2 regions of the Paenibacillus sp. FSL L8-0502 genome follow, and region 1 is predicted to be linked to the other one. Evidence: riboswitches for the same ligand, from Rfam matches in the RefSeq annotation. Region 1 holds a riboswitch; the other holds the start of a gene.
What was found. A riboswitch is a leader RNA that binds a small molecule or an ion and turns the genes downstream of it on or off. The one in region 1 is predicted to bind FMN.
Positions count from the first base shown of each region.

Region 1 (16,275 bases):
TGCGAAAGCGGCGATATGCTGATTTGGGATGTAGAGCTGCCTCGTATAAATAGCGGCGACTTGCTCGCTGTTGCCTCAACCGGAGCCTACAATTACTCGATGGCGAGTAATTATAACCGAATACGTCGACCAGCAGTTGTATTTGTCAACAACGGTGAGGCCGAGTTGGTGGTGCGTCGGGAAACCTACGAAGATATCGTACGCAACGATGTTGTGCCACAGCGCTTGATTCGTGAGCAAGCCAGTCCGGCGGTTCAGCCCAACGCCAAGATTACGGTTTCGTCCTGATTTTAACATTGTAAGATCAAGCAGGCCATTGAGTCGGTAATCATATACCGGGGTCAATGGCCCTTTTTTGGACAAGACTTTGCTAAGCGCAGCAATTCATAGTAAACTGGAACTTGATGTTATTTAGTTCTCAAAACAGGTTGAAAAGGAGATACAAACAATGAAAAAAGGTAGAATAGATCTTGAAAACGGCGGTATCGTCGAAATTGACTTTTTCCCAGAAGAAGCTCCAAACACCGTTGCTAACTTTGAAAAGCTGGCAAACAGCGGTTACTACAACGGTTTGAGCTTCCACCGTGTCATTCCTGGCTTTGTTGCTCAAGGTGGTTGTCCGATCGGTAACGGTACAGGCGGTCCTGGTTACACGATTGACTGTGAAACAGCTACGAATACAACAAAGCATGCCAAAGGCGTTCTGTCCATGGCTCATGCAGGTCGCAACACAGGTGGCAGCCAATTCTTTATCTGCTACGCTCCACAACCACATTTAGATGGAGTACATACTGTATTTGGTAAAGTAACCAAAGGTATGGAATTCATCGATGCTGTAAAACAAGGCGACAAAATGAAAGAGGTTAAAGTATTTGACGTGTAATTTTACCGTTAATTACATGATCTTTTTTAAATAGCGTTGCACCTAAGCCGTTCTGTCTTTGGACAGGGCGGCTTTTGTTGTCTTTTGTTTGACGGTTTATTGATTTTCGCAATCACGTAGGCATTACAGTGCGTAAGATCACATTCGAAAAGTAAGTGTTGTGATAGCCTTTTCATAAGAATGCAATTTCCAATTTTTTTTATATGAGTATTCAAACTCGTTAAGGATTGGAAAAGAAGGGGGCTTATCACATTGTCTATTTTAACGAGCACAAATCGACTCGGATTTTTTGAAATCCGGCTGGAATCCATTGGTGGACTCGGCGCTAATCTGGCTGGCAAAATGTTGGCCGAAACCGGGGTGCTTGGTCTGGGGCTGAATGCTTCAAATTTTTCGTCCTACGGTTCGGAAAAAAAGGGAACTCCGGTTAAAAGTTTCGTCCGTTTCTGTGAGCCAGAAGTCGATATTCGGGATCACAGTCCGATTGAGCAACCGCATGTGGTAGGCATTTTCCATGAAACGTTATACAAAACGGTAAATGTAATCAGCGGACTGCCAGCGGATGGGATTGTAGTGGTTAATTCCACGCGTCCGGCAGAAGAAATACGGGCTGATTTGGGACTGGTATCCGGAACATTAGCGGTGGTGGATGCGATGGGCATCGCACTGGAAGAGCGAACCAAACTAAATACGTCCATGCTCGGTGCCTTGTTCCGTGTCTGTGACTTCCTGGACCCGGAAGCGATGAGATCGGTTATACGCAGTACCTTTGAAAAGAAAAATCCACTGTTAGTGGAACCTAATCTGCGTACGTTTAACCGTGGTTATGATGAAATGGAACTGCACGTATATCCGGTTACTGATGACGCGCAGGATCGGGTTTTTGAACGTCCGCAGCCATTGCTGGGATACGAAACGCAATTACTGGGGGGCGTTATTGCAACTCAGGGAAACAGCATAACGAGAGATGTTAGTGGTTCACGTCAGGGGTATGTGCCTGAATATGAAGTTGATAAATGTACCCATTGTGCCAAGTGTGATTCGATTTGCCCGGATTACTGTTTTGTATGGGAAGAGCAAGCAGACAAACGCGGAAGAATGATGCCATTTTTGCAAGGGATTGATTACCAGTATTGCAAAGGATGTCTGAAATGTGTAGATATTTGCCCATCGGGGGCACTAAGCTCGCGTCGCGAGCAATGGGGATGGGCTGAACAGAATCGAGTTGCCCACCAATTTCCGGTATATGAAGGAGGGCGTGCGTAATGGCAAAACTGGAGGAAGAACTCAAACAGACAGGCGCCGCGCAAGTGACAACGTTCGAATCCGGTAATGAAATGGCAGCAACGGCGGCTGCGCAGATTAATTATCATATGATGGGATATTTCCCGATTACTCCATCTACCGAGGTAGCGCAGTATCTAGATCAGATGAGAACGAGAGGTCAGCATAATATTAAGCTGGTTGCAGCAGACGGAGAACACGGATCGGCAGGGATTTGTTATGGAGCTGCCGCAGCGGGAGCGAGGGTGGTGAACGCCACTAGTTCGCAAGGTTTCCTGTACATGCTGGAGCAGTTACCTGTTCAGTCAGGTACCCGTTTTCCTATGGTTATGAATCTGGTGACACGAGCTGTCAGTGGTCCCCTAGATATTCGCGGAGATCATTCGGATCTGTACTATGGTTTGAATACAGGCTGGGTCATTTTGACGGCAAGTACACCACAGGCTGTGTATGATATGAACATTATGGCACTAAAAATTGCAGAGCACAGCGATGTTCGGCTGCCTGTAATGGTCGCATATGACGGTTTTTATACGTCCCATCAAAAACGTAAAGTGCAATATTTTGCCGATGCTGAGACCGTGCGTGGTTTTGTAGGTCCTAACCCGAACTTAAATTATCCGAATATTACGGATTTTGATCATCCTGTTACTGTGGGCGCGCATATGAACGGCGATGACTTGACGAATAATCATGTTCAGCTGTCCGAAGCACTGAAGCTGTCAGAAGGAGTATATGAGCAGGTAGCAGCAGAATATGCCGCTTTATCCGGTCGGGAATACCCGATTTTAGATCTGTATCAAATGGAGGATGCTGAGGTTGCGGTATTTCTGTTGAATTCGGCGGCTGAATCGGCCAAGGATGTGGCGGATCAACTCCGCGCGCGCGGAATTAAAGCTGGTGTGATACGTCCGAACATCATCCGACCGTTCCCAGCCGCACAACTGCGGGAAGCATTACGCAATGTCAAGGCGTTGCTGGTAGGTGAACGTGCAGACTCGTATGGGGCGGACGGCGGTAATTTAACGCATGAAATTAAAGCGGCCTTGCAGGAGGACCCGCTGAATCGGACACTCGTGTTGAGCCGTATCTTTGGCTTGGGCGGCAAAGATTTTTATGCAGAAGATGCAGAGGCGTTCTTCCAGCTTGCAATCGAGGCGGCAGAGGCCGGACGAGTAGAGAAGCCCTTTGATTACTACGGAATTAATTCGGGTTCACCGGACAAGGTGATGCCGCAAGTTATGCAGCCGCCACGTGGTAATGATTACCGGACGGGTCTGATTCAGGTTACGCCGGACGAGGAGACCGGGAAGCTCAAGGTCAAGGTACCACCTTTGCGGTCGTTGACAACCAAACCACGGCGTCTTTCACCAGGCCACGGAGCTTGTCCAGGATGTGGGGCATTGTCTGCGCTGGAACTGTTTTTCAAAGGTATTGAAGGGGATATTGTCGTGCTGTTCCAGACAGGCTGCGTATATGTGACGACGACAGGGTATCCATATACATCACACAAACAACCGATGATCCACAATCTTTTTCAAAACGGGGCCGCTACCCTTTCAGGAGCGCTGGAAGCTTACATGGAAATGAAACGGCGTAATGAAATTGAGATGTCGGACGATCCGACCTTTATCATGATTAGTGGTGACGGTGGGATGGATATTGGTATGGGTTCTGCGATTGGTGCAGCTCTGCGTAATCATAAGCTAATCATGCTGGAATATGATAACGAGGGGTACATGAATACAGGTTCACAGCAATCTTACTCCACTCCGCTCGGTCACATGACCAGTACGTCGGGTGTAGGTAAAATGCAAAAAGGAAAGCAAGGGCATCACAAGGATACCGTGCAAATCATGGCTGCTTGTAACATTCCGTATGCTTTTACCGCTGCTGAAAGTCATCCGCAGGATATGCTGCGTAAAGCAGCCAAGGCTCAATGGTATGCAAACAACGTGGGTACGGCCTATGGTAAAATCCTGTGCGCCTGTCCGCTGAATTGGAAATCCGAAGACAGACTGGGTACCAGCATTGTGGGCGCCGCAGTCGAGTCCTGTTTCTTTCCTTTGTACGAAATAGAGCAAGGCAGTACGACGATTACGTACAATCCGGAGGACAAAGGAAAACGAATTCCAGCTGCTGAATGGCTGAAATTAATGGGTAAAACGAAGCATCTTATTAAGGAGGAGGCTACGCTGGCGACCTTTGAACAGGAGATTGAGCGTCGCTGGACTATCCTGAAAAAGAAACATGAAATTTCAGAGCTATAATCCTGTTTTTTGCATAATCATCGATTAACATTGTTAGCCGCTGTTACTGTAGTGGCTCGATCAAGATTCTTTGCGCTTTTTGCGCAAAGAATCTTTTTTGTCGTTTATGGGTTGAAGCATAAAAAAACAGGTAATGATTTCCGATATAGGAGTGGAGGCCTATAAGAGGCACGTTAAAAAGTTTTCTTCTGAATTTTAAGATGCAATGAGGTGCAGGTAATGATTAAGCTGAATACAGTTGAAATAATCGAAATTATAAAGAAGCAAATCCCTAAGGTTATGAACATCAAGCCAGTGGAACTCAAGTTTACGGATGATTTTGGACGGACCTCGCTGGCAGCGACAGAACACAAATTTACGCTGACGAACCAGCATTATTCTGCCAAGGTGATGGATTGCGTGTTAGAAACACAAGTACGCCCCATTTTAATGTGCGAAATTATTTATTTTCTAAAATGTGAGTTTATTGACGGACATGTTGATGTACGACTGGATTATGAAGCATGTTCTGAGGAAGGGCGAGGACCGGTTGCTTCAGCCGTAATTACCTTTGATCATGCAACAGAGCTGGGAGTCGAGGAACTGGCCGATCTGATTGACTTGGCGCTTCATATGAACGATAAAACCTGGTTTGAAGAACTCTCCAGCCAATATGTCAAAACCAAAGCAGGAGCTTCTATTTGATAACTTGCTTTTTTTAGAAGTCGGTGCTAATATACGTAACAAGTTTAATGTTAATTCAATTAAATAAGAGCAAGATCCTTCGGGGCGGGGCGAAATTCCCCACCGGCGGTGATGACATGTTTGTGGATCGTTTTTGTGAGAAACAGCATGGCTTAGTCCGTGACCCGGATGCTGAATGATCAGCAGAAGGTGGACCTGGTGCAAATCCGGGACCGACAGTATAGTCTGGATGGGAGAAGGATACGAAGCGCATGTGCATGACGTGACATGTGCCGATTTTTAGCATACCCAATTGTGCGTACGGCTTATTTCGTTGTAGGACAGCATCGGGCGATAGCTTGCTTAAGCTTTCTTTTTGATGGGTGTTCTGAGCGTATTTGGTTGTATACTCAGTCATGCTTTCTATTGGCAAACCTATGATTTCATGTCGTCTTAAGATGCAAATGAACTGCGCTTGTATACTACAAATGTGACTCTCATCACCCCCATGACGGATTGAATCCGAACTGGGGGTTTTTTGCGCTTATAGCTGATGAATTAGGGATAAACTGAGATGTAGTGGAAAGGAGTGAAGGCATGTTTACCGGATTGGTCGAGGAAGTGGGTCGTATTCAAACCATTTCCAAAAGCGGTGAAGCGATGGTGCTGGGGATTTCGGGTTCCGTGGTGTTGGGCGATTTAAAAATAGGAGACAGTGTCTCAGTGAATGGCGTTTGCCTGACGGCGATACAGATCGGTACGAAAGACTTTAAGGTTGATGTGATGCCGGAAACCTTTCGTAGCACTAATCTGAAAGAGTTGAGATCCGGCAGCCGAGTCAATCTGGAGCGAGCGATGGCGGCGAGTGGAAGGTTCGGAGGACATATCGTGCAAGGACATGTGGACGGGACGGGAACGATTCGCGGGGTGACATCAGACCAGAATGCAGTGGTGTTCGAAATTGAGCCTAAAAATCAAACATTATTTAAATATATTCTTCTCAAAGGGTCAATCACAATTGATGGTATAAGCCTCACAGTCGCACAGCGTACGGGAGATACCTTTGCCGTATCCATTATTCCCCACACCTTATCCGAAACGGCCTTACAAGCCAAACGTGAGGGGGATACCGTCAATATCGAATGCGATATTTTGGGCAAATATGTAGAACAGCTTTTAAATTACAGAGGTGCAACGGAGGCGGAGAGAGTAGAAGAAGCTCCTCTCAGTTTGGACTATTTGGCGAAACACGGTTTTGCCTGATATTGAATGGTAAGCCTGTTTAGGAGCATTCGTGGCACAAGACATAAGGAGGAAAGTGTTATGGATAGAGGTAGCCAAACAAGTGCAATGGCAAACGTCATAGAGCATGGCGAGTTGGAACATGGCGAAGAGATTCGTTTGGATTCCATCGAAGAAGCGTTGGAGGACTTAAAAAACGGTAAGGTCGTCATTGTAGTGGATGATGAACAGCGCGAAAATGAAGGCGATTTTATCGCTTTGGCTGAAAAAGCGTCGCCTGAGGTCATTAATTTCATGATTACAGAAGGTCGCGGGTTGGTCTGTGTGCCGATCACACGACAAAGAGCCGAGGCCTTGGAATTGCATCCTATGGTAGAGCAAAATACAGATTTCCACGGTACTGCCTTTACGGTATCGGTAGATCATATGGAGACAACAACGGGGATTTCAGCGGCCGAGCGTTCCTTGACTGTACGCGCCTTGGCAGACGAAGCAGTCACAGGAAGTGATTTCCGCAAGCCTGGTCACATGTTCCCGCTGATTGCTCGCGATGGGGGTGTCTTGCAGCGTGCTGGTCACACGGAGGCGACTGTTGATCTGGCTCGACTCAGTGGCTTCAAGCCTGCTGGAGTCATTTGTGAAATTATAAAGGAAGATGGCTCAATGGCCCGCCTGCCTGATCTGGCATTGGTCGCCAAGCGACATCAATTGAAGCTGATCAGTATTCAGGATTTGGTGGACTACCGTCGTCGTTTGTCATTGTAAATAATTTAAATTAAGAGAGGTTGATTAATTATGGCACGTTTTCTAGAAGGTAATCTTGTATCGAACGGTTTAAAATATGGTATTGTGGTGGGCAGATTTAATGAGTTTATTACGAGCAAGCTGTTAAGCGGTGCAATTGACGCACTTCAACGACATGGTGCACAGGAAGATGAAATTGATGTAGCCTGGGTTCCGGGTGCATTTGAAATTTCACTAATTGCGCAAAAAATGGCTGCAAGCGGCAAATATGATGCCGTAATTACGCTGGGTACGGTCATCCGTGGTTCTACTTCACATTATGATATCGTCTGCAATGAAGTGGCCAAGGGTGTGGCAGCGAGCAGCCTAAAAACGGGAGTACCTGTTATTTTTGGGGTAGTGACTACAGAAAACATTGAACAGGCTATTGAACGAGCAGGTACGAAGGCTGGTAATAAAGGTTGGGATTCAGCACTGGCTGCGATTGAAATGGCCAATCTCAGCAAGCAATTTTAATGATAGGAATAGCTGAATAGAACGGTATAAACTGCAAGGGGAAAAAAGGGATTGGATTGTTAAGCAAGGCGATGACGTATATACTACAGAAAGAGGGATTGATAACGCAGAGCATAAGTGCTATAGGGAAAGGTATTGTTGAATGATGATTGGAGTAAGGCAGGGGGAAGCACATTGACAGTCGTAAATTACAAGCTGGAAACATTCGAGGGTCCGCTGGATCTACTGTTGCATCTGATTGATAAAGCCGAAATCGACATTCAGGATATCCCGATTAGCGATATTACTGATCAGTATATGGCTTTTTTGCACAGTATGCAGGAGCTGGAACTGGACATTACGAGCGAGTTTCTGGTGATGGCGGCGACGCTCTTATCCATTAAGAGTAAATTGTTGCTTCCCAAGCCACCTGTGATGGAATATGACGATTTGGATTTTTATGAGGAAGAGGATTATGATCCACGTGAGGAACTGGTCCGCAAGCTGGTGGAGTATCGTAAATATAAAGGGATTGCTCGCCATCTAAGTGAACGTGAGTGGGAGCGGAGTCTAATTTATGGCAAAGAGCCAGAAGATCTGAGTGCATTCCTGCCCACTGAACCCGTAAATCCGGTGCATGGGCTGCATGCAAGCGATTTGGTCGCAGCCTTTCAGCGTGCTTTGCGCAAAGCAGAACGACGTACGACGGTAACCCGTGTTCATCGGGACGAAATTTCAGTCAAGGACCGTATCCGGCAAGTTATCGGGGCTTTAGAGATGGTGGGGAATGGAGGACGGCTGCTGTTCTCCAAGCTGATGCATGAGGATATGTATCGGCATGAAGTGGTTGTGACCTTTTTGGCTATCCTTGAACTGATGAAAATGAAGCAAATTTTCTGTTATCAGGAGAAGCTTTTCGATGATATTGTAATGGAGTGGAGAGGGGATTTACGGGTTAATGGATTATCTGAAGCTGAAATCAATTATTGAGGGACTGCTGTTTCTAGCAGGAGAGGAAGGGTTGTCCACCAAGCAGATCGCCGACATTGTAGAGCAGCAGCAAGAGCTGGTTGAACAGTGCCTGGAAGATATGAAGCAGGACATGGAGCAGGGGGGAAGAGGCCTGCAACTTGTCCGTATTGCCGGTCATTATCAGCTTGCAACTTTATCCGAACATGCACCTTACTTTGAAAAGCTCGCATACTCTCCGGCACGTGCGTCACTGTCTCAAGCTGCTTTGGAGACGCTGGCCATTGTGGCCTACCGCCAGCCCATTACAAGAGTTGAAATCGAAGAGATTCGGGGGGTTAAATCCGAGCGGGCCATACATACACTGGTCAACAAGGAGCTCATTGAAGAGAAAGGTCGAGCTGAAGCCATCGGACGGCCGATATTGTACGGAACGACGAAATCATTTTTGGATTATTTCGGTCTGGGCTCTCTGGCAGATCTACCGCAACCGGAGCTGTTCGAGAATTCGGACAATTTGGAGGAAGAGACTCAATTATTGTTCGAGCGTCTGGAGAGTAGCCAGCCTGCGGCCAACGATCTAAATCTTGAATCCCAATAAAGTTGCTCCGGATCTTGCGGTTCACTTATGTAAAAGTTCAAACAGACAGCCAGTCCTCATATCGTTGGGGGCTGGCTGTTGGTATTTTAAGATGCATGATTTTCCGGCGAACGGTCATACTATTTTTGCCATGATATTCTATAGCAAAAAGGTAGGGAGGACACGCCAGTGTGGAAATGGATCAGTATCGCCATCATCGTCGTTATATTACTTGTACTGGCAGTTCTGCTCTCTCGTATTCGTTTGAAGCTGAATATTGCCAAACATGACAATGATGATCGGGCGCATCTAGAGATCAGATTTCTATACGGGATGATAAAAATGAATTACGATGTGCCGGCCATTCTCATAACAGGGTTGAAAAAGGGGCTTCTCTATCGGCTAGATCGCAACAAAAACATACATAAAACGGATGCTTCCGTGGATAGCGGTAATATTGATACAGTAAAAATCAAGCAATTTATACATGATATACGGGTTTTGCTCAAGGGAACGAAATCCTTTAATAAATGGTTGCGACATACATTGGCACATGTGACGATGTCCAAAATGGAATGGTCTACCAACATTAGTCTTGCTGACGCGGCATATACAGCTACCTCAACTGGTATTTTGTGGGGATTAAAAACAACCTTGATCGGTTATGCTTCAAGCTTTGTACGCATGGATTGTACCCCTAAGCTGTATGTTGTGCCCTATTGGGTGGATCGCTTGCGTTTTACCACCACTTTGAACTGTGAAGCAAACGTATCGCTCGGCTATTTAATGTTCTCCATGCTCATCTTATCTTACCGCATATGGCGCGTTCCGGGTGGACCGGAGGCATGGAAACGGGTTTTTTTCAAAAAAAATGCGGCGGATCATCAAGCTAACAATGAATGGTAAACAGTGGAGAGAGGTGAGACTCAATCCTTTCTGAACTATCGAATGACATACATATTTCCTTGAACCCCTGCGCACAATAGCGAAAGAAAAGGCAGTCTACGCTTGAGATAAGCAGAGGAGGAATAAATCATGTCAGATCACCCGATTCAAGGGCTCATGCAAACCGCAATGGAAAACATCAAAGCCATGGTAGACGTGAATACGATTGTAGGAGACGCAGTGGAAACACCCGATGGTTCTGTTATTTTGCCAATCAGTAAGGTGGGATTTGGTTTCGCTGCCGGGGGAAGTGATTTTAACGTAGACGAAGAGGCACTTCATACTTCCTCGGCGTCGGGTAATCATAGCGGGAAGGAAGGGCATCCTTTTGGAGGCGGTAGCGGTGGTGGTGTATCTATTCATCCCATTGCTTTTCTGGTTGTTGGCAAACAGGGGGCACAAATCGTTCCATTGGACAATCAAACGCATCTGATTGAGAAGCTCATTGACTCCACGCCATACCTGATTGATAAGGTTCAGTCTATCTTCCGGAATTCAGGCGGCGACTTGCAGACTCCCCCCCCACAGGTACCTGTAGATGTTGCTACGGATCACAGTAATTCTGGCCCGGCTTACTTGTAAAAGTTATTGAAATTAAAAGCATTCTCTCAGGAAGGTATCCCAAAGCCGAGTATAGGCTAAGGAATACCTTCTTTTCTGCTTGTACTTGGGCCTATCCCCGAATATACTGCCTTCCCCCAATGAAAGCATGTATATGGTGACTGTATTCCTGTTGATATAAAGTATGCAGCGAGATTTCATTTTTTCGATTTCCTTCGGTAGCAAACTGCGATAGGTAGATGAAGTCCGGATAGATCACTTCATTCGTCAAATAAGCGGATACCGTGGCATCAGGCCGACGATGTTGATTCAGGGAATCGATAATACCTTTCGCCGGCAAGATGCCAATCCCATGTCCATAAAACAAGTCTTCCTTCAGCTTAACGACATTTTCTCCTTTCCATTCTAATGTTTCAGACGACACATCCGGATTGTTGAAATACAGAATATCGCCAGGAGCCGCTTTATGACTTCCTTCCTGCTGTATGAGCCTGAGGTCGCTGTCATAGTGCCAGTCATACAGCAGCATATCTGCAAAAATCCGATTAAACTCACTTTCCAGAATGGAATCCAGCACTCCATTGTACAGCACAATAACCATAGCTGTTGCACATTCAAAAGCGTATTGATGACCGTTTAAAAAGATATCTCTGATGCCTTGGGCTGGTGTGACACCTGCTTTGATCTGAAAGCCACCTTTTTCCGTTAAATTCCAAAATTGCGGGTTGCAACGTGCGGTAGCAAAAGTGGCAAAGGATACACCGCTTCGATGCAATGCTTCTGCGGACTCTACAATCCGCGATCTTAAAATCATTTCAAACTGTAGTCGCTGCATGTTATAACCCCTCGATCCATATTTAACGTTTAGTAACTAATATATATGTGCTCAGGAGGGCATGTTGCTTGGTTTGTGTAGAAAGAAAGCGAAAAAGGAGCAGCTAATGGCTAGTCCTGTAAAGGAATTTTCTGTTATAAAGGTGGACATACTTTGAACAGCTTGGACATAGAATGGTACAAGACTTGCTCAAAACCGGAGGAATCCAAATGTTTAAAAAAAAGCAACACATTCACGCGGACCACAGCCATTTCTTGAATAAGGCACGCGCATTTGTTTTGCCGCTGGTATTTCTGCTTATTTTGTCATTGCCGCTTACGTTGCTAAGTCCGCAGCCCGTTCGGGGAGCGATAAAAACAGAAGTAGCGCCGCCCGCATTAGGAACCCATGCACAGGCTGCTTCTTTAATTGATGTTACATCAGGAAGAATCATTTATTCTTCCGAAGGTGACCGGGAGCTACGTATTGCCAGCCTGACCAAAATTATGACAGCGATCGTGGCTATTGAACATGGACGCTTGCAGGACCGGGTAAAGGTGAGCCCAACCGCATATGCCAAAGAAGGGTCCTCGCTTTTTCTGCAAATGGGTGAACAAATGTCATTGGAAAATATGCTGTACGGCTTAATGCTCCGTTCTGGTAATGATGCCGCTTCTGCCATTGCTGAGCATGTGGGGGGGACAGAAGAGGGATTTGTTCATTTGATGAACGACAAGGCGGTTCAGCTTGGGCTAAGCCATACACATTTTGCTAATCCGCACGGGCTGGATGCCGAGGGACATTATTCCTCAGCCAATGATATGGCCCGGCTTACTGCTTATGCGCTGCATAATCCAACTTTTGCCCGTATCGTAAAAACAGAATTGAAAAAAGCACCGAATCCCAACGACTCTTGGGACTACTCATGGCACAATAAAAACAAAATGCTGCGGCTGTATGACGGAGCTGACGGGGTGAAAACAGGCTTTACCAAAAAAGCGTTTCGCTGTCTGGTCAGTTCGGCTACACGTGACGGTCGCCAGCTCGCTGCTGTTACCTTGAATGACGGGGACGATTGGAACGATCATGCCCGTATGCTTGATTACGGATTCCGATATTATCCGCTCATTCCGATTACGGACAAGCAGCAACCTATCGATGGTTACCCACTATTAACAGGTACAAGCTTTGCCTATCCTTTACATGATGGCGAGAAAACCCAGTTGCACAAAAGACTGGTGTTGTATAAAAATTCCGCTTCTGCCGATAGAGCGGACGTATCTTTTGGCTTACGAGGACGGGTTGAATTCCTTTTGGAAGGTAAACTTATCGGTTCTGTTCCTGTGTATGCAAAAGGTAGTAAGCTGCCTGCTCAAAAAACCGTACAGCCACAGAAGGAGACTCCAACTGCACAAGAACCTGCGAACAATACTCAGCAACGAGGTTGGACGAGCAGATGGAACGAAATCCTTAAAAATTTGTTTGGAGCATAGGGCAACCAGGAAATAGAGCTGTACGTGTCACATCATTGGGAAAAGGAGGAATCAGCCATGATTCATCTCATATGGGTGGCTTTGATTTGTATTGGATTTGTATTTGCTGCCGCGCAGGGAAATATTGAGGTGGTGACGAAAGCGGCTTTTGACGGGGCAACTACGGGGGTTACAGTGTGCTTTGGACTGATAAGTGTGCTGGTGTTCTGGATGGGCATGATGCGGCTGGCTGAAGATGGCGGGCTCTTACAGAAAATATCCAAGCTTCTTTCTCCTTTAGTTGCCTTTCTCTTCCCTGATGTTCCGCGTAATCATCCCGCTATGGGTTACATTCTGTCCAATATGAGCGCCAATCTGCTGGGTCTGGGGAATGCAGCCACACCGATGGGAATCAAGGCGATGCAAGAGCTGCAGACGCTCAATCCAGATAAGCAAACCGCCACACCAGCCATGTGTACGCTACTCGCCCTGAATACAGCCAGTATTACGCTTATTCCTACGACGTTGATCGCGATACGGCTAAATTTTCATTCCGCACATCCGGCAGAAATCGTCGGTACGACACTGGTAGCGACCGCAATAGCCACCTTTGCTGCAATTGCGGCGGATCGTTGGTACCGTAGTCGAGAATTGCGCCGCCGTCCTCCGGCGATTCCGCCGTCCCAGTCATCCTTGACGCCACTCGCCCCACCAGCACCAACATCTGCTGCCTCTTCAACTACGTTGCCCGTATCTTCACCTGCCGTTCCGCGAACGGGAATCACGGCTGCCAAGGGCAGGGACACCACTTGGAAAGGATGAGGGAGGCATGCTTAATTTTATAAACCTCGTATCGACTTGGGCCATTCCGGTTATTCTCGCTTTTATTCCTTTATATGCATATGCTAAAAAGGTCCCTGTCTACGATTCTTTTGTGGATGGAGCCAAAGACGGATTTTCTACCGCCATCAGCATTATTCCTCATCTCGTAGGCATGATGGTGGCGATTAGCATTTTTCGAGCATCCGGCGCCTTGGACTATTTGATCTCTTGGGTTACCCCTTGGATTAAACACTGGGGTGTACCGGGCGAGGTATTGCCTTTAGGCTTGCTTCGTCCATTGACGGGCACTGGTTCACTTGCGTTTACGACGGATCTAATTCGCACCTATGGCCCGGATTCCATGATCGGTCGGATCGCTTCAACGATTCAGGGCAGCACAGACACGACGCTATATGTGCTAACTGTATATTTTGGTGCGGTAGGTATCCGCAATGGACGGTATGCTTTGAAGGTAGGACTATTTTCAGATGTGGTTGGTTTTGTGGCAGCCATTGCGATTTGCCTGCTTGTATTTTAATTTCTGCATCGTTTTTTGAACGGGGGTTGTGATTTTGCTCATGGATGGGTATCATTAGCATGAGGTGAATTAGCGAACATGGAAAGATTGCAGAAAATATTGGCCCAAGCTGGTGTAGCTTCCAGACGTAAATGTGAGGAGCTTATTCAGGCGGGTAGCGTGGAAGTGAACGGGGTTGTCGTAACTGAACTGGGAACGAAGGCAGACCCTGATCAAGATATGATTACGGTAAAGGGACGCCCGATCAAAACCGAGAAAAAAATCTATTTGATGATGAACAAACCTAAAGGGGTCATTACGAGCGCTTCCGATCCGGAAGGCCGTAAAATCGTGTCAGACTATCTGAAAGGCGTTAAGGAACGCGTATATCCGGTGGGACGTCTCGATTACGACACCGAAGGACTGCTGTTGCTCACCAATGATGGCGAGTTCGCCAATCTGCTGACCCATCCCAAGCATCATGTGCCCAAGACATATGTGGCAACAGTCAAAGGCGTTCCACATGGTACTGAGCTGGACAAGCTGAAAAAGGGAATCGTGCTGGAAGATGGCATTACTGCACCAGCCGAGGTAGAATATAAAGATGTAGATCCGAATGGTAAGGAGTCTGTGATCCAGATTACCATTTATGAAGGCAGAAATCGCCAAGTAAGACGGATGTTTGAGGCCATTTCACACCCAGTCATCAGACTCAAGCGGATAGCCTTCGGAGATCTTTTGCTACAAAACTTGAAGCGCGGTCTGACCAGACCCCTAACCAAGGACGAAATCAACCGTCTCATTCAACTTGCCAAATCAGACAACACGAAAAAGAAACGGACAGGACGGGGGTCATAACCCCGGCCTTTTTGGTGTAAAGAGACTGTTGGATGAGAGTAAAGTTTGACCAAGCACGGGAAAATAGTAAAATAGAGAGAATGCTTTTTTTAGCGAAGGGGCTGGGAATATGTCAGAACAAAGCAACCGCATATTAATTGTAGATGATGAAGAACGCATTCGACGCCTTCTGCGGATGTATCTGGAAAAAGAAGGATATGCAATTGACGAAGCTGAGGATGGCGAGATTGCCCTCCAAAAAGCGACTGCAAGCGATTACAGCATTATTTTGCTCGATGTGATGCTTCCAGGGATGGATGGGATTGAGGTGTGTACACGGCTGCGTCAGACCAAAGCTACACCTGTGATTATGCTGACTGCCAAAGGCGAGGAAGTGAACCGTGTACAAGGCTTTGAAGTCGGAGCTGATGATTATGTGGTTAAGCCCTTTAGCCCGCGAGAAGTCATTTACCGGGTAAAGGCGATTTTACGCCGTTCGTCGGAAACTGCCTTTTTAACGAAAGAAGCGGTACCAAGCAATAGTATTGTTTTTCCGAATCTTATCATTGAGCATGATGCGCACCGGGTAACTGCGGGTGGGATTGAAATCAGTCTCACGCCTAAAGAGTACGAGCTGTTGCATTATTTGGCGGTGTCACCAGATAAAGTCTTCTCACGCGAAGAACTGCTGAAAGACGTTTGGAATTACGAATTTTTTGGTGACCTGCGCACTGTGGATACGCATGTGAAACGGCTTCGTGAAAAGCTGAATAAGGTATCGCCAGAGGCAGCAGCTATGATTACGACCGTGTGGGGCGTAGGTTATAAGCTGGAGGTTCCAAAATAACGTGAACTTCTGGAGATCGCTGGTAGGCAAGCTGTGGATCACCATCATTTGCCTTGTAGGCTCTGTGCTTATTTTTTTAGGGCTTTTTTTATTGCCGTACATCAACAGAAATTTTGCGGCGTATGAATCGACGGAAATCAAGCATTTGTTCACCTATACATGTATAGTCGGATTTTTATTGACGACCTTTTTTGCCCTATTTCTTTTTACTAAAATCACACAGCCTATGCAGCTGTTGATTCAGGCGGCGAATGCCATTCGTGAGGGAAGGTATGATACTCGGCTTTCGCTGGTGACCAGTGATGAAATTGGAGAACTGGCGAAAACTTT
Region 1 is NZ_CP151958.1:3,420,726-3,437,000, reverse strand. It holds gene lysA (diaminopimelate decarboxylase) at 1-288, shown strand, start outside; gene NSQ57_RS14755 (peptidylprolyl isomerase) at 449-883, shown strand; gene NSQ57_RS14750 (2-oxoacid:acceptor oxidoreductase family protein) at 1,136-2,149, shown strand; gene NSQ57_RS14745 (thiamine pyrophosphate-dependent enzyme) at 2,149-4,437, shown strand; gene NSQ57_RS14740 (IDEAL domain-containing protein) at 4,657-5,121, shown strand; FMN riboswitch at 5,193-5,366, shown strand; gene ribE (riboflavin synthase) at 5,698-6,363, shown strand; gene ribB (3,4-dihydroxy-2-butanone-4-phosphate synthase) at 6,424-7,107, shown strand; gene ribE (6,7-dimethyl-8-ribityllumazine synthase) at 7,138-7,602, shown strand; gene NSQ57_RS14720 (segregation/condensation protein A) at 7,777-8,571, shown strand; gene scpB (SMC-Scp complex subunit ScpB) at 8,540-9,151, shown strand; gene NSQ57_RS14710 (DUF2953 domain-containing protein) at 9,320-10,036, shown strand; gene ytfJ (GerW family sporulation protein) at 10,166-10,657, shown strand; gene NSQ57_RS14700 (hypothetical protein) at 10,749-11,471, opposite strand; gene NSQ57_RS14695 (D-alanyl-D-alanine carboxypeptidase family protein) at 11,681-12,943, shown strand; gene NSQ57_RS14690 (nucleoside recognition domain-containing protein) at 13,001-13,744, shown strand; gene NSQ57_RS14685 (spore maturation protein) at 13,752-14,282, shown strand; gene NSQ57_RS14680 (pseudouridine synthase) at 14,361-15,119, shown strand; gene NSQ57_RS14675 (response regulator transcription factor) at 15,229-15,945, shown strand; gene NSQ57_RS14670 (ATP-binding protein) at 15,947-16,275, shown strand, end outside.

Region 2 (16,275 bases), 2.0 Mb from region 1:
AATCTCATCTAAGGTTACCAACACACTATGTCTATTCGTCGTAGTTGCCAGCATCTGCTCGCCTTCCTGTGTGTATGCCTTCACGATCTGCTCATCAAACCCTTCGCTGATCATTAATTCCTTCAAGGCTTGTATAAAAAGAGTCGGCAAGTTTTTGTACTGCGATTTTTTAATCCCAAACAGCGTGATGCTTAAGCGGGATATATCATGCATAAACACTATATTTTTTCTTCGATTCAGTAAAAATAAGCTGGCATGCCAACTATTTAAAGGCGGATAAATATCAACTTGAAGTGGTTCAGTCTCCCATTCCTTCAGCAGTTTTTGTGTTCCTCGTATGACAAACATCGTTGCTCTCCTTTATTGACGCTCCTGTACCGCAGCGTGATTCGACATACCTGATTTCTTGTATAAAGCATGTCACGTATATCATAACATCGTATTCCAAACACCGGATTATAAACTCTTTCAGTATAATAGAGGAAAGATATATTGCCAGACACAGCTGATTACGTAACTCCCTGGGACGATCCAGGGAGTTTCCATTTTTTCTTTGGATATTTTTTATGGAAATCCCCTCCACTGCTCTATATAATTCAGGTACAGTTCGTCACACGAGCTTAATCTAAAAATTAGGGGTGTTCCACACCTATGCCACAGCATATTTTACTTATTGAAGACGATCTATCCATTGCCGAAATGCTACTTAAAGCACTCACTAAGGAAGGATACAGCCTAACCACTGCCTATGACGGGGAAGAGGGGCTTCTTGCCTTTGATCGTCATACCTATGATCTGGTACTGGTGGATTTGATGATGCCGAAGGTGGACGGTATGGAGGTGATTCGACGAATTCGTACCCATAGCGCCGTCCCGATTCTGATTATGTCAGCCAAGGACAGCGACGTGGATAAAGCGCTTGGACTGGGCTTTGGGGCAGACGATTATATTGCCAAACCTTTTTCAATGCTGGAAATGACCGCTCGTATTCAGTCCGCGATCCGCAGATCTACTACATATGCCCGTCAGCAACAGCAGGAGGAACAGCCGCAAGCACAAGTTTTGACCTACGGCAGTCTGTGCATTGATTTTGATCATTTTACAGTCATACGCAATGAAAACGAAATTCAACTAACAGCCAAAGAATCCGATATTTTGAAGCTGTTTGTAGCCAATCCAAACCGGGTATTTACAAAAGCACAATTATACGGATTTATTTGGAAGGACGATTATATGGGCGACGAGAACGTGATTAACGTCCATATTCGCCGCCTGCGTGAGAAAATTGAAGAAGATCCCTCTCATCCTGTCCACATTAAAACGCTATGGGGCATTGGCTACAAATGGGAGAATGGCTGATATGAACATCGAAAACATTTCTGAATGGATTGTCGGTCTCATCATGTCAGTCGTTATAGTATGGCTTTGGCGGGAGCGTATGGCCAATAAGCGCAAAATAAGGGATATCCGAGCCCTACTAGAGCGAATAGTGACGGTGAATCATGCGGAAAAGCTGCTATATGTCACAGGTGACGTTGAACTGCAACGACTCATGACGGAAATTAATCGACTGCTGGACTTGAATCTCAGAGTGTCTGCAGATTACAACCGTAGCCAAATTGCTATGCGCAAAATGATTTCGAACATTTCACACGATCTCAAGACCCCGCTTACGGTTGTGCTTGGATATGCCGAGATGCTGGATGGCGATCCGACTATTTTGCCGGAAGAACGTATAAAGCTGCTATCCAAAATTCATCAAAAGACAAGCGAAGCGATTGAGTTGATCGGAAGCTTTTTTAATTTGGCGAAACTGGAAGCTAATGATACGGATATTCCGTTGACACGACTGGAAGTGGGAGAACTGTGCAGACGCAGCATTTTAGAGTTTTATGACCTGCTGACTGCACAGGGGTTTACTGTGCATATTGAGATCCCGGAGTACCCCATTCATGCCTTGGGGAACGAAGGAGCGATTGGGCGGGTGCTGAATAATCTGATCTCGAACGCCATTCGCTACGGGGCAGATGGACGGACGCTAGGCCTGACGCTGTCAGAACAGCAGGATACAGTGCGTATAGAGGTATGGGATCGTGGCAAAGGCATACAGGAATCTGAGCAAGATAAAGTTTTTGAACGTATGTACACACTGGAGGACTCCCGCAATAAGGCGGTACAAGGCAGCGGACTGGGCCTTACGATTGCCAAACGTCTGGTTGAAACGATGAACGGAGAAATTCAATTGACCAGTAGACCTTATGAGCGGACAGTCTTCTCTTTTACATTGAAGAAAATCAACTATTAATCGAACTCAACATACTCAACTTAATAAATTTGTAAGAATCACGAAAGAAAAATGAACATTTCGCCCTTTATCCTTGAATTATCAGCAGTATACGAAGGGAGAACACCCATGACTTACGTAATACGTACACATCAGTTGACCAAAGCCCTGAAGGGCAACGAAATTGTAGCAGGAGTCAGCATGAATGTGCGCAAGGGAGAAACCTATGGCTTTCTCGGCCCCAACGGGGCAGGCAAGACAACGATAATGAAAATGATTACGAATTTACTCAAGCCAACATCGGGTGAAATTGAATTATTCGGTGAAAAACTAACGCCAAAATCGTATCATCTGCTCGGACGGATGGGTTCGATTATTGAATACCCGATTTTTTATGACAGGCTGACGGCGCAGCAAAATCTGGAACTTCATTGTGAATACATGGGCTACTATAATAAGCAGGCTGTCCGAGATGCCCTAGAATTAGTGAACTTGCAGAATGCGGGTGACAAGTCGGTAAAAGACTTTTCACTGGGAATGAAACAGCGCCTCGGGATTGCCCGCGCTATTGCGACTAAGCCAGAGCTACTCATTTTGGATGAACCGATTAATGGTCTGGACCCCGTGGGAATCAAGGAAATCCGCCAATTATTCCACATGCTATGCAAGGAATATGGGATGACTCTGCTCGTGTCCAGTCATATTTTAGCGGAAATAGAGCAGATTGCGGATACGGTAGGCGTGATTAATCACGGAAGGCTGATTGAGGAAGTGTCGATGGAGCAGGTGCGGGAAACCAATACGGAATACATTGAATTTACGACCAACGATTGTAAAAAGGCGGCCTACGTCCTCTCCCATCATCTGAATCTGAATAATATAAGGGTGCTCAATGAACAGAGTATACGTATTTACGATTCAAATGTACCGCAGAAGCAAATTACGAAGACGCTCATTTTAAATGATATAGAAGTGGATTCCATTCATCAGAAAAGCAGTACGCTGGAAGACTACTTTTTGCGGCTGTTAAACGGAGGTGATCTTCATGCTTAAGTTGATGCAACTGGAGCTCAAAAAATTTCATCTGGCGGGTTATATCCGTTCAGCACTGATCGCCAATGCATGCATTCTTGGGCTGCTCTGTATCATCGCGCTGGACAGCCAAAGTACAGGAATACCCGAATTTACACAGTACACTCAGCTTCTCGATCTCATGGACATGCTGGTCAGAGCCACATTTATTGTGTTTGCCTCCGTTCTCCTGTGCCGCTTTATCGTAGGGGAATTTAAGTCCAAATCGATTACGATCCTGTTCATGTATCCGATTCACCGTCAGAAGCTGATGATCGCCAAGCTCTTGGTTGTGCTGCTGTTTACCTTCTTGTCTATTATTATTTCGGAAATAATCATTACGGCTGCTATTCATCTGCTCAACCAGTTTGTCTTGATTGTACCCGATAACCTTACTCTTTCGATACTGGGTCAACAATCAGCACGGACGCTGATCAATGCCGTTGCTGCCAGCTTTATGGGACTGGTTCCGCTGTATATGGGGATGCGAAGATACTCTGTACCTACTACCATTGTGACCTCAATCCTGATTGTAGCATTGCTTTTCTCTAATAATAACGGCGCTACACTTAGCTCCATAGCCCCCGTGCAAATAGGCTTCTCTATACTGGGAATGCTGGTGGCTTATGCGGCGATTCGACGCATTGAGTATAAGGATATTACTTCATAGTATGTAACTTAGTAAAACGCTTTCGAAAAATAGATGAAAATCATTGTTAGATATACACACATTTTTCACTGGACTTCATTCTAAAACAGGTATATCCTATAGGAGAAATTAAAAAACGGAATAAGGATCTTCGGGGTAGGGTGTGATTCCCAACCGGCGGTATGGCTCATGGAGCTAAGCCCGCGACTCTGTATCTGGCAACAGGATACGGACTGATTTGGTGAGATGCCAAAGCCGACGGTAAAGTCCGGATGGAAGAAGATCGAAATATCAACATGCCGCGAAGTGGATGAATGCTGCGTTATGGGTTTTGCAGTTGCAGTAACTTCATTTAACTTGCATAAAGCGGCAAGTTTATTTGATCAACCCCCGTCTTGCATGGCCTTTCGCCATGGACGGGGGTTTTTGTGCCACCGGTCCTGTATTCGCAAGGAGCTAATTGAGTATGAGTCAATCTTCTACTGTACTAACATCCAAAGGTTTTGATCATAGCTCCCACATGAAAAGCGGTTTTTGGCTGGTCGCAATTGGGGCAGCCTTGTGGGGCGCTGATCCGCTGTTTCGTATTATTTTGCTAAAATCATTTACTTCAACACAAATTGTACTAATGGAGCATGTGCTGCTCTTCCTCGCTCTGACACCGATGCTGTGGAAGCATCGTGAGGAACTCAAAGCGGTACGGCTTCGTCAAGTTTTCGCTATTTTGTTCGTCTCGTGGGGCGGCTCGGCTCTGGCCAGCGTGATTTTTACCATGGCGCTCAGCAACGGTGATCTGAATGCTGTACTCTTACTCCAGAAGCTTCAACCATTGGTCGCTATTATTCTGGCCCGCGTTATATTGAAGGAAATGCTGCCGCGTCATTTTGGATTATTAATTGTCGTCGCTCTGTTCGGGACGTATCTTCTGACCTTCGGTTGGTCGCTCCCCTTCGGGCATGTTCGTGATTTTGTCCAGGTCGGTAGTCTACTTGCACTGGGTGCAGCGGTTCTGTGGGGCGGTTCGACAGTCATGGGAAGCTACTTGCTTCGTTCAATGAAATATGAAACGGTAACCTCCCTCCGCTTCATGGTGGCGCTCCCTCTGCTAATTGTCCTCACCTCTGTAGAGCATGCGCCATGGAATATGCCTGCCGGTACATGGGCAGGCGCAGCTGTGATTATCAACTTGCTATTGCAGGCATTGCTTCCGGGTCTTCTTAGCTTATTGCTGTATTACAAAGGCTTAAGTACGACCAAAGCGTCTTATGCTACGATGGCAGAATTGAGCTTTCCCATGGTGGGTGTCGTGATTAATTGGATCGCATTTCAGCAAATCGTTACTGTAGCGCAATTGACTGGTTTTATGCTCATCTGGATTACGCTCTTTATGATTTCACGTCAGCAAAAAAATTAACAGTTCAATGTCCCCTTCATGACTCACCCAAGCCAAATTGTGAAGATGCTTTTGCATCTCCGATTTGGCTTTTTATGTGTTCGCATTAATATTAATCATAGTTCTTTAGACCTGTTTTTCAAAAAAAGTGTCTAAAATATGCTACTATTTCTCGTTTCCCAATGATTACATCTATAAAATTCGTCGGTTTATGTCGAATAAAACAATGTAGTGATCATCAGACACAGAGGAGCAAGAACTATGACTAAAACAAAACAAACAGTTCCGTGGTGGAACAGGTTTCTCAAGCAGTTTTATTTAATGAGGACAAGATTAATAATATCTTTTTTAGCTGTGTTATTGATTCCGAGCGTACTTATCGGGTACTTTTCTTATCAGGGGGCTACGACACAACTCAGTCAGCAAATGGGCGGTTCCGTATACACGAATCTGTATCTGATCCGGAGCAATGTCAATCAGTATGTAGCGCCTATTATGAAAGACCTGGACGTGCTTACCACTGAAATCAATTCTGATTCCATTGGTACCAACCAAGAGACCCTTCAGAAAAAGTTAGATGTTATCGTCAAGGCTCACCCCGAGCTAGATGCAGCGCTTCTCGGCAATGAGAAGGGGCAATACATACGTTCGCCGAAAAAACAGGAGTCCGATTATGATCCCAGGGAGAGAAAATGGTACAAAAACGCGATGCTGGAAAAGGGTAAAGTATTCGTCGGTGTTCCAGTTGCCAGCGTCACGACAGGGAATTTAGTCGTTAATATATCGGGAACGCTGGAGGACGGTGAAGGAGCTGTTGCCCTGGCTTTGAACCTGGACAAAATGAGTGAAAGTCTGCAGTCTGTTAAGATTGGTGAGCGCGGAGGACTCATTATTGTTGATTCTGAACATAAAGTTGTATCTGGGACTGGAACAGCTTTCAACAAGACAGGCAAAAAAGCGGCTGACGCCATAGAAGGACTTCCCGAAGTGGCGACAACCGTCGAAAATGATACTCCTTCCATGTCGCAAATTCAATTTATGAATCGAGATATGCTGGCCTTTACACTTAAGGACCCTCTCACCGGTTGGAGCATTGTCGCACTGTCGGATCTGGAGGATTATAGTGATGCAGCCCAACCAATTCTGAAACAAAGCCTGATTGTGATTGTTATTTCCATACTTGCCGCGGCGATCATCATTGTGCTTATGGTCCGCTCATTCTTAATTCCGCTGCGCAAGCTGCAAGCAGGAACACGCATCGTCCGTGACGGAAATCTGACCGAACGTGTTAATCTATCCAGCAAGGATGAGTTCGGCGAACTGGCACAGAATTTTGACCAGATGACGCATTCCTTGCATACGATGGTCTCAGAGGTCAACCAAACCTCCTCCCGACTTGCTTCCTCTTCCCTGATAATCAAGGAAAGCACAGAGCAAACGACGGAGTCCGTACAACATGTAGCGGAAACGGTTATGGAATCCGCGGAAAATGCAGCCACCAGCGCCGAGGCATCCGAGCAGACCGCTAATGCCGTTGAAGAAATGGCGAAGGGTGTCAGCACCATTGCCGAATCGGCAAGCTCCATCGTGGATTCAGCAGGACAAACCGAGCATGATGTGGCTCAAGGCAGTCAAATGATCAGTAGTGTACGGACCCAAATGGACCGTATTCTGGAGGCTGTCAGCCAAACGGCTAGCCTAATGGATGAGCTATCCCAGCTCTCGGACGATGCGAAGCAGATGAATACGGCTATTGCCGCCATTGCCAAGCAAACCAATTTGTTGTCTCTGAACGCGTCTATTGAAGCTTCCAGAGCTGGCGAAGCCGGGCGTGGATTTGCCGTAGTCGCTATAGAGGTACGCAAGCTGTCTGAGCAATCCAAGGAAAGCGCGGATTCCATCAGTCAGATTATTACTCAGATGCTCGATTTGATTCAACGCTCTACCGCTACCATGAACGGTAATGTTCGTAACCAGGTAGGTGAAGGTATGCGTATTAGCCAAGATGCAGAAGGTGCATTTACGAATATTGAGCGCTCTACTTCTCATATCGTGGAACAAATTCAAAGTGTGTCCGCTGCTGCTGAACAAATCTCAGCCAGTACAGAGGAAGTCTCCGCCACTGTTACCCATTTGGCAAGCCTGTCTCGCAATTCGGCGGACAGCTCGCAGACAACATCTGCTGCTGCTCAGGAACAAATGGCAGCTATGGAGGAAATTTCCTCTTCGTCACAGGAGTTGTCCAACATGGCGCAGGATTTGCAACAGCTGGTTAAGCGATTTAAGATTTAACTTACTACTAACAAAAGCCTTCGTCCGTATACAAATTACGGGCGAAGGCTTTTTACATTTGAGTTCTTGATATGCTCTCTCTCTTGTTACTTATAGGGTCATCTGACCGGTTAAATGACGGCGTCTATCTCCTTCAGGGTCGTGCTCCACCTTAATATTCTGATGGAAAATAGCTGTAGTCCGCTCTTCTCTGTCGTACATCGGCCAAGCCCCCTCGGACAGCACTGGCTTCCCATCACGTGCAAAAGCAACCCATGCCTGCTGCATATCTTGAGCCAGCTTCTGCATCGAAGGTTGAATCTCTAATCCAAGCTTATCTAGCAGCTCCAGATTATCGAAAACAAACGCAATCTCTGCACCGTGAACCGCTTGTCCAAAGGTAGGATGCCCCGGCAATGTCCAATCAAAACGATACATCCATACAGGCGCATGCGCCGACTGTGCAACAGCAAGAGCCAACGCAGGACGCCAAAAAAATAGATCGGTCAACATTTGCGCCTGTCCCTCAATCGTAACCGGAAATGGTTCTATCAGGTCGCCGATGTCTGACATGCCCGTCATCATTTCCAATGCCTGTCTCGCTGTTGACTTGTTCATTAGATGGGATTCTTTTCGGATGAAATAGGCCCCCTCATGCAAGTTCGTTCCAATCAAAACGGAAACCTGCTTTGCTGAACCTTGCGCGATTGCAGACAGGGGTACATCTGGCAAGGTCACACCGTCCACAACGGGTTGATAGATCATCGCCATCCCTGGTCCGATGACTTCATGCGTCTTCGCCATCGCTAGCATCAGCGCATCTGTCGGCAGGCTAAACAACCTCTCTGGATGCTGAGTGTCCACACCCAGCTGCTGTAGATACACAGCCGTCACTTGCTCGGCCTGTGAAGTTGGCAATACCTGCGACGCACCGCTCTGCAAAATCGCACGCTGGAACAGTCCTTTAGCTGCTGGCATCGCCAATAAAGCGGCAATACTCATCGCGCCTGCTGATTCACCGAACACCGTCACTTCGTCCGGATTGCCACCAAAGGCAGAGATGTGATCCCTAACCCATTCCAGCGCAGCGATCTGATCCAGTAGTCCCGCATTAGAGGTCAGGCCATCTCCCTTTGGAGTCAGATGCAAAAACCCTAACGGCCCCAATCGATAATTGATCGTAACAACCACAACATCGCCATTCTTCGCCATGCGTTCCCCGTCATATAAAGGTATAATCCCGGACCCCGTGACAAAGGCACCGCCATGAATCCACACCATCACTGGACGTCCCTTCTCAGGAGTCTTCGAAGCAGGTGTCCAAACGTTCAGGTATAAGCAATCCTCTGACTGCTTAGGCGGTTCCACCAGATTTCCAGTCATACTTTCAGCGGATGGCATAGGTTGCGGACAGATTGGCCCAAAACTCGTCGCAGCCCGCACACCCTCCCAAGACTCCAAAGACTGGGGCGCGTGAAAACGTAGTTTTCCAATAGGAGGCTGTGCATATGGGATACCTTTCCACACATGATATCCATTTCCCGTTTCCCCACGTAATTGACCTAAACGAGTATGTACCGTAATACTTTCCATTATGAAGCCCCCTTTATTTCGTATGTTCAACACAACGGTATAATATCAATCTTTACATATCTCTATTATACCCTTTGCACACGGCCAAACCAAAAAATACCGGAAGCACTTTTGCGCTCCGGCATTTTTATAAACAAGATAGGGAAATAGCGATTAATCCCGAACTTCTTCTTTTGGAATCAGCTTGTAAATTTCTTCGCTTTCCATAGAGTCAATTAGTCGATCTAGCCACTTGTAATAAGCGACGGCCTGCTTCATTTTCATACGATCTTGCTGAAGAATCGCCTTAAATTCCTCGTACTCTTCACCCTGATTCATCAATCTGTCCAGCTCATCAATGGCTTTGCGCAACACCAGTAAATTTGTTTCTACCGCTTTTCTCCATTTAATAGCGAAGAAGTCAGTGAAGGTTTGATGCCAGTCATATTCGACTTCATACAAGTCTTTGCGTGAGCCCTTGCTCCATACCTTATTTACCATTTTCAGATCCAATAATGTTCGAACTCCTGTACTCATGCTCGTTTTGCTCATTTCCATTTCACGGCCCATCTCGTCCAGCGTCATCGGTTTATCCGCAAAAAAAAGCAAACCGTATAAATGCCCCGCAGACAAAGTAATCCCATACAGGTCCATGTTTTTACCTATAGCTTCTATGACACGTTTGCGAATTTTTTGCAGCGAAGCCTGCTGCTCATCACCTAACTGGTACAAGCTCATGCTTGCAACCTCCTAATTTTAGAGCATTTTGCACAACCTAGTATGAACGATTTACCCGTAAAAGATTAGCTTTGACGCAATATATGAAATCTTTCAACAATAAATGAAATGTTTCAAAAGCAAAGCTTCTGTCTATATTACAACAGCATGGGTCGTTCAAAATCATAATTCGCAAAATTGCTAATGATAGTAAACTTTTTAAATTATGGATATACATAAATCTTTTTCTTATGGTTATATTTCATTGTCTATTTTAAAAAAAGCACTATCGGTTGTAAAGTTCCGAATGTTTGAGCATTCTATAGAACGAAGGAGCATATCGAAGGAAACTTTGTACAGTTTTTTCTGTACGTACTTTATGAACAGTTTTTTTGTTTGAAATGTAAGCAATGCTTCTGTTACAATTAATTTTGTCATTAACCGTTCAGGATGTTCAGAATTATGATTTTTATACTCAATCCTTAATGCAACATGGGGTTAATACCAAGCAAAGTATAGAAAGAAGAGGTGTATGTATGACGATTTTGGAAGTCAAAAATGTCAGCAAACTCTTTGGTCCTCACGCAGAGCAAGGTGTTCCGCTCCTGGAGCAAGGCTGGGGCAAGGAAAAGTTGGCCAAAGAAAAACAGATTACTGTTGGTGTCAATAAGGCCAACATGGAAATTAAGCAAGGTGAAATTTTCGTAATTATGGGGCTATCGGGCAGTGGCAAGTCCACTTTGGTGCGAATGCTAAATCGCTTGATTGAGCCTACCTCCGGTGAAATTCTGGTCCACGGCAAAGATCTCCGTAAGATGAACAAAGAACAACTTCGCGAAGTTCGTCGTAAAACCATCAGCATGGTTTTTCAAAAATTCGCTCTGTTCCCACATCGGACTGTATTAGAAAATGTAGAATATGGTCTTGAAATTCAAAAGGTAGAAAAAGCACAGCGTCAGGAAAAGGCGCAACAAGCGCTGGAACTGGTTGGTCTTAAAAACTGGGGCGATAAAATGCCCGATGAATTGAGTGGCGGCATGCAGCAGCGTGTCGGTCTGGCACGGGCGCTGGCTAATGACCCTGAAGTGCTCCTGATGGATGAAGCGTTCAGTGCATTGGACCCGCTCATTCGCCGTGACATGCAGGATGAGCTATTGGAGCTTCAGGATAAAATGAAGAAAACCATTGTGTTTATCACCCATGATCTGGATGAAGCGTTGCGGATTGGTGACCGGATTGCATTGATGCGAGACGGTGCGGTCGTACAAATCGGTACACCGGAAGAAATTATGATCCAACCGGCTAACTCTTATGTAGCCCGCTTCGTCGAGGATGTGGATCTGTCCAAGGTATTGACGGCTGCTCATGTCATGCTTCGTCCAGAAACCATCACCATGGATCGTGGTCCGCGTGTGGCTCTGGAATTGATGCGGGAGCGTGGGATTTCCAATTTGTTCGTCATTGACCGCACCAAAAAGCTACTGGGTGTTATTAACGCCGAGGATGCTGTTCATGCACTGCGCAATAATTTGAAAATTGAAGATATTTTGATCACGGACGGACCGCAGGTTGCTGCCGAGACAGTCATTAATGATTTATTTGAAATTACAAGCTCGTCCAAGGTGCCGCTGGCTGTGGTCGATGACAAGCAAAAGCTGCTGGGCGTTATCGTCCGTGGAGCATTGCTCGGCGCACTTGGTGGAGATGTTACCACTACGAAGGAGGTGAATGCCCATGATACCGAAACTGCCAATCGCTGAGTGGATTCAATCCATTGTAGACTGGATGGGTATTCATCTGGCTGGATTGTTTAATGTTATTTCTTCCATTATAGAAGCTGTAGTTGGCTTTTTCTCAGGCCTGTTCATGCTTCCGCACCCTCTGGTGTTCATCGTAATCATCGGGATTATCGCCTTTATGATCGGGCGGGTTCAGCTTACGCTATTTACTGTCATCGGCTTCCTGCTGATTGATAATCTTGGTTATTGGAGTGAAACAATGAATACGCTCGGACTGGTCATCACGTCTGCGCTCGTATCCATTGTTATCGGGATTCCCATCGGGATCTGGTGTGCATACAGTAAATCGGCATCACGCATTATCACGCCTTTACTTGATTTTATGCAGACGATGCCTGCGTTCGTGTACTTACTCCCAGCGGTTACCTTTTTCAGCCTGGGTGTTGTGCCGGGTGTTATCGCATCTGTTATCTTTGCTATCCCCCCAACCATTCGCATGACCAACTTGGGGATTATGCAAGTATCAGGTGAGCTGATCGAAGCATCAGACGCTTTTGGTTCAACATCTGCGCAAAAGCTGTTCAAAGTTCAGCTTCCACTTGCATTGCCTACCTTAATGGCTGGTATTAACCAGACGATTATGCTGTCACTGTCTATGGTTGTCATTGCTTCCATGATCGGTGCGGAAGGCATCGGTGCTGTTGTGTACCGTGCTGTGACACAGCTGCAAATCGGTAAAGGTTTTGAAGCCGGCTTAGCTGTTGTCGTTCTGGCTATTGTGCTTGACCGTTTTACGCAAAACCTGTTTAAACCTACGCAAAAAGGCAAAAGCCGCGTATCCAGCAAGCAAAAAGTATGGATTACTTCTGCAGTTACAGCTGTCATTCTGATCGCTGGTGCATCCCAATATTTTGTTGGAACGGATCATTCCGCATCTGGCAAAGGTAACGCTGCTGCCAACCCGGTTGGCGAAGAAGTCGGTTACAAAATTATCGGTATTGATGCCGGGGCAGGCATTATGAAATCGACTGCCAAAGCAATTCAAGACTACAATTTGTCTGATTGGAAGCTGGTTGAAGGTTCCGGTGCAGCTATGACGGCCACACTGGACAAAGCCATTAAAGCGAAAAAACCGATCATTATTACAGGTTGGACTCCACACTGGATGTTCAACAAGTATGATCTCAAATATTTGGAAGACCCTAAGAAGTCTTATGGTGAAGCCGAGGGGATTCATACGATTGCCCGTAAAGGCTTGCAGCAGGATGCTCCTATCGCTTATGAGTTTCTAAAACGTTTCAAATGGACACCAGAAGATATGGGTGAAATGATGGTCGCCATTCAAGCCGGAACCAGTCCTGAGCAAGCTGCCAAGGATTGGGCGGAGAAACATGCCGACAAGGTTCAGGAATGGACTCAAGGACTGCAACCTGTCAATGGTGACACCTTCAAGCTAAGTTATGTGGCTTGGGATTCTGAAATTGCCAGCACGAATTTGCTAAGTTATATTTTGGAGAACAAACTGGGTTACAAAGTAACCGCACTTCAAGTTGAAGCAGGTCCTATGTGGACGGGTGTCGCTAGTGGTGATGTAGATGCTTCACCCGCTGCATGGCTGCCGTTAACACATGCGGATTACTGGGCTAAATACAAGGATAAGCTCGACGATCTTGGGGCTAATATGAGCGGTGTTAAAACCGGATTGGTCGTTCCAGCTTACATGGATGTTAAATCGATTACTGATTTGCAGGATAACGGAGCCGAAGCGGCTCCGGCTTCCGCCACAACTGGAGACTTTGGCAAAGAGGTCGGCTACCGCATTGTCGGTACCGACCCTGGCGCCGGACTAATGAAGCTGACCGCTAAAGCTATGAATGACTATGGCTTATCCGACTGGAAGCTGCTTGAAAGCTCTGGAGCTGCTATGACTGCTACACTGGATAAAGCTATCAAAGCCAAGCAGCCTATCGTCGTAACAGGTTGGACACCTCACTGGATGTTTAACAAATATGATTTGAAATACTTGAAAGATCCTAAAAAAGCGTACGGTGATAAGGAAGAAATTCATACAATCGCCCGCAAAGGTTTGAAGCAGGATGCTCCTGTGGCTTATGAATTTCTAAGCCGATTTAAGTGGACTGCTGAAGATATGGGTGAAGTGATGATCGCGATTCAGGACGGTACTGCCCCACAGCAGGCTGCCAAGAATTGGGCTGATAAACATCCTGACAAGGTTCAGGAATGGATCAAGGGTCTGCAGCCCGTCAACGGCGATCCTTTGAAGCTAAGCTACGCTGCTTGGGATTCTGAAATTGCCAGTACGAACGTATTGAAATATGTATTGGAACAAAAATTAGGCTATAAAGTAACAGCTCTGCAGGTGGAAATCGGCCCGATGTGGACTGGCGTAGCTGGCGGAAGTGTAGATGCTACCGCAGCCGCTTGGCTTCCATTGACGCATGCTGATTATTGGGCTCAATACAAGGATAAGGTGGATGACATCGGAACCAGCATGACTGGCGTTATGTCCGGGCTTGTCGTTCCATCCTATGTGCCGATTGATTCTATCGAGGATCTTCAGCCGCCGCAATAATATTTTTTCTGCTTTTAAACCATACGAACAAGCAAAAGGCAGATCAGGGTTTACTCCTGATCTGCCTTTTTGTGATATCCAATATTTAGAGTTGCTCTCAGCCTTTTAGCGTGAATCCTTCTTGAGCGGACACTTCGGCATGCTGCTCTGTCGTCTGGTGCTGTCTAAAGAATAACGGATAGATCGCGAAAGACACCAGCAGACTTACACAACCAATGACGCCTAGAGCAATCATATCTTTGAAAATGTACGTGATATCCAGTCCTTTGAGCGTGATGTTCCGTACAGCATCCAGGTAATACGTCAGTGGCAATATCTCAGCAAGCCCCCGCAAGAAGCCGGGCATTGCCTCTAATGGCCATGTATAGCCTGACAGCATAAAGGAAGGAACAGCAATCAGCATCAGAGTTTGGGTCGCATCTACTCTGGTTTTGGAAAAGAGACTGAACAGGAAGCCTAATCCGCACAAGGCAAAGTTAAAAACCAGCGACACTAAAATCAACGGCAGTACCTGTCCCCTGAACGGAATATCGAAGCATAAAGCGCTGATACTGAATACAGTCAGCACATTGAAAGCTCCCGCTGCATAATACGGTGCCAGTTTGGCAATAGCCAAACGCCAAGGGGTATTTCTCCATGCGCCAAATCTTCCCCAAGTCCCTGCTTCCTTATCACGCGTGCAAGACAACGCAATACCTAGCAGCAAACACTGCTGGAGAGCCGCAGAAATAACCCCCAACGGCATGAAAAGCTTATAATCATATACTGGGTTAAATAGCACTCTGGATCGGAACGGGATGGTAGTCAGCGTCGACGCGGCCTGATCGGCGTTCATTCCCTTTTGTTTCATGGAATTGACTGATACTCCGGCACTCACGCTACTAATAACCTGATTCGCAATCCGACTGGCACTATTGGAATACATCATATTACTGCCGTCAATCAGCGTGAGCACGGGTGGATTCTCCCCATGCTTAAGCCGAGTAGTAAAGTTGTCGGGAATGACGATTCCGACCTTAGCTTCTCCAGTCTCTACTTGACGGACTACATCATCCTGATTGTTTGCTTGCCGTGTAACGGCAAATGAATCGGTCGAATCAAACGCCTGAATGATCTGGCGACTGAGTTGCGAATTATCTCCGTCGTACACGGTGACAGGCATCTCGGTAATCCGCTGATGTGAATATAGGAAGCCGAATAGTATCGTATACACAATCGGCGTAATCAGCAGAATAGCCATAAAGCGGCGGTCCCGGAAGATGCTCAGCCATTCCTCGCGAAACACATCGCGGATACGAAGTCTTTCCTGTGAATCCTGCATATTACTGCGCCCCTTTGCCTGTAAACAGAACCGTGGAGCCTGTTGGAACCGATGCAGCAAGGTCTGGCAATGCTACTTTAACACCGAAGGAACGGACATCCTTGTCACCGGAGCTTTGGCTCGGTTTTTGAATGGCAAAGTCAGCAGCCGATTCTAACAGAATGACTTTACCCTTCAGCTCCTTACCGCCAGACAGCAATTTAATTTGGACTGTATCCCCTGCTTGAAGACCGTTCAGAGACGTTTCAGGTACATAGAATTTAGCCCAACGTTGTGTCGAAGTTTCAATGGTATAAACCGGGAACCCTGCACTAGCCATTTCACCTAAGCTAAGCGACTTGGATTTTACGATTCCATCCTCGGACGCACGCAGCGTAGTGTAGCTCAAATAGGTCTGAGCCTCTTGAAGTGCGGCTTCCGCTTGGGCTACCTGTGCATTGGCACCTGCAACCGCAGATTGAGCCTGCTCAACTGTGGATTGCGCCGCCTTCACCGCAGATTGCGCTTGTTCTACCGAAGCCTGAGCGGCTTTGACATCTTCCTGTTGCAGAGCAACTTTGCCCGCTCCTGCCTGTGCTTCCTTCACCGCAGCCAAGGCTTGACGGTATTGAGCTTCAGCCGCCGTAATTTCCTCCTTGCGGCTTCCCTCCCGTGCCATATCCAAT
Region 2 is NZ_CP151958.1:1,458,520-1,474,794, reverse strand. It holds gene NSQ57_RS06575 (hypothetical protein) at 1-348, opposite strand, end outside; gene NSQ57_RS06570 (response regulator transcription factor) at 652-1,359, shown strand; gene NSQ57_RS06565 (sensor histidine kinase) at 1,361-2,305, shown strand; gene NSQ57_RS06560 (ABC transporter ATP-binding protein) at 2,414-3,337, shown strand; gene NSQ57_RS06555 (ABC transporter permease) at 3,330-4,025, shown strand; FMN riboswitch at 4,148-4,292, shown strand; gene NSQ57_RS06550 (DMT family transporter) at 4,471-5,418, shown strand; gene NSQ57_RS06545 (methyl-accepting chemotaxis protein) at 5,659-7,689, shown strand; gene NSQ57_RS06540 (carboxylesterase/lipase family protein) at 7,780-9,261, opposite strand; gene NSQ57_RS06535 (transcriptional regulator) at 9,415-9,978, opposite strand; gene NSQ57_RS06530 (glycine betaine/L-proline ABC transporter ATP-binding protein) at 10,494-11,717, shown strand; gene NSQ57_RS06525 (glycine betaine ABC transporter substrate-binding protein) at 11,692-14,289, shown strand; gene NSQ57_RS06520 (ABC transporter permease) at 14,387-15,610, opposite strand; gene NSQ57_RS06515 (efflux RND transporter periplasmic adaptor subunit) at 15,612-16,275, opposite strand, start outside.
Region 2: linked by a shared signal. The riboswitch ahead of NSQ57_RS06550 (DMT family transporter) and the one ahead of ribE (riboflavin synthase) in region 1 are both predicted to bind FMN.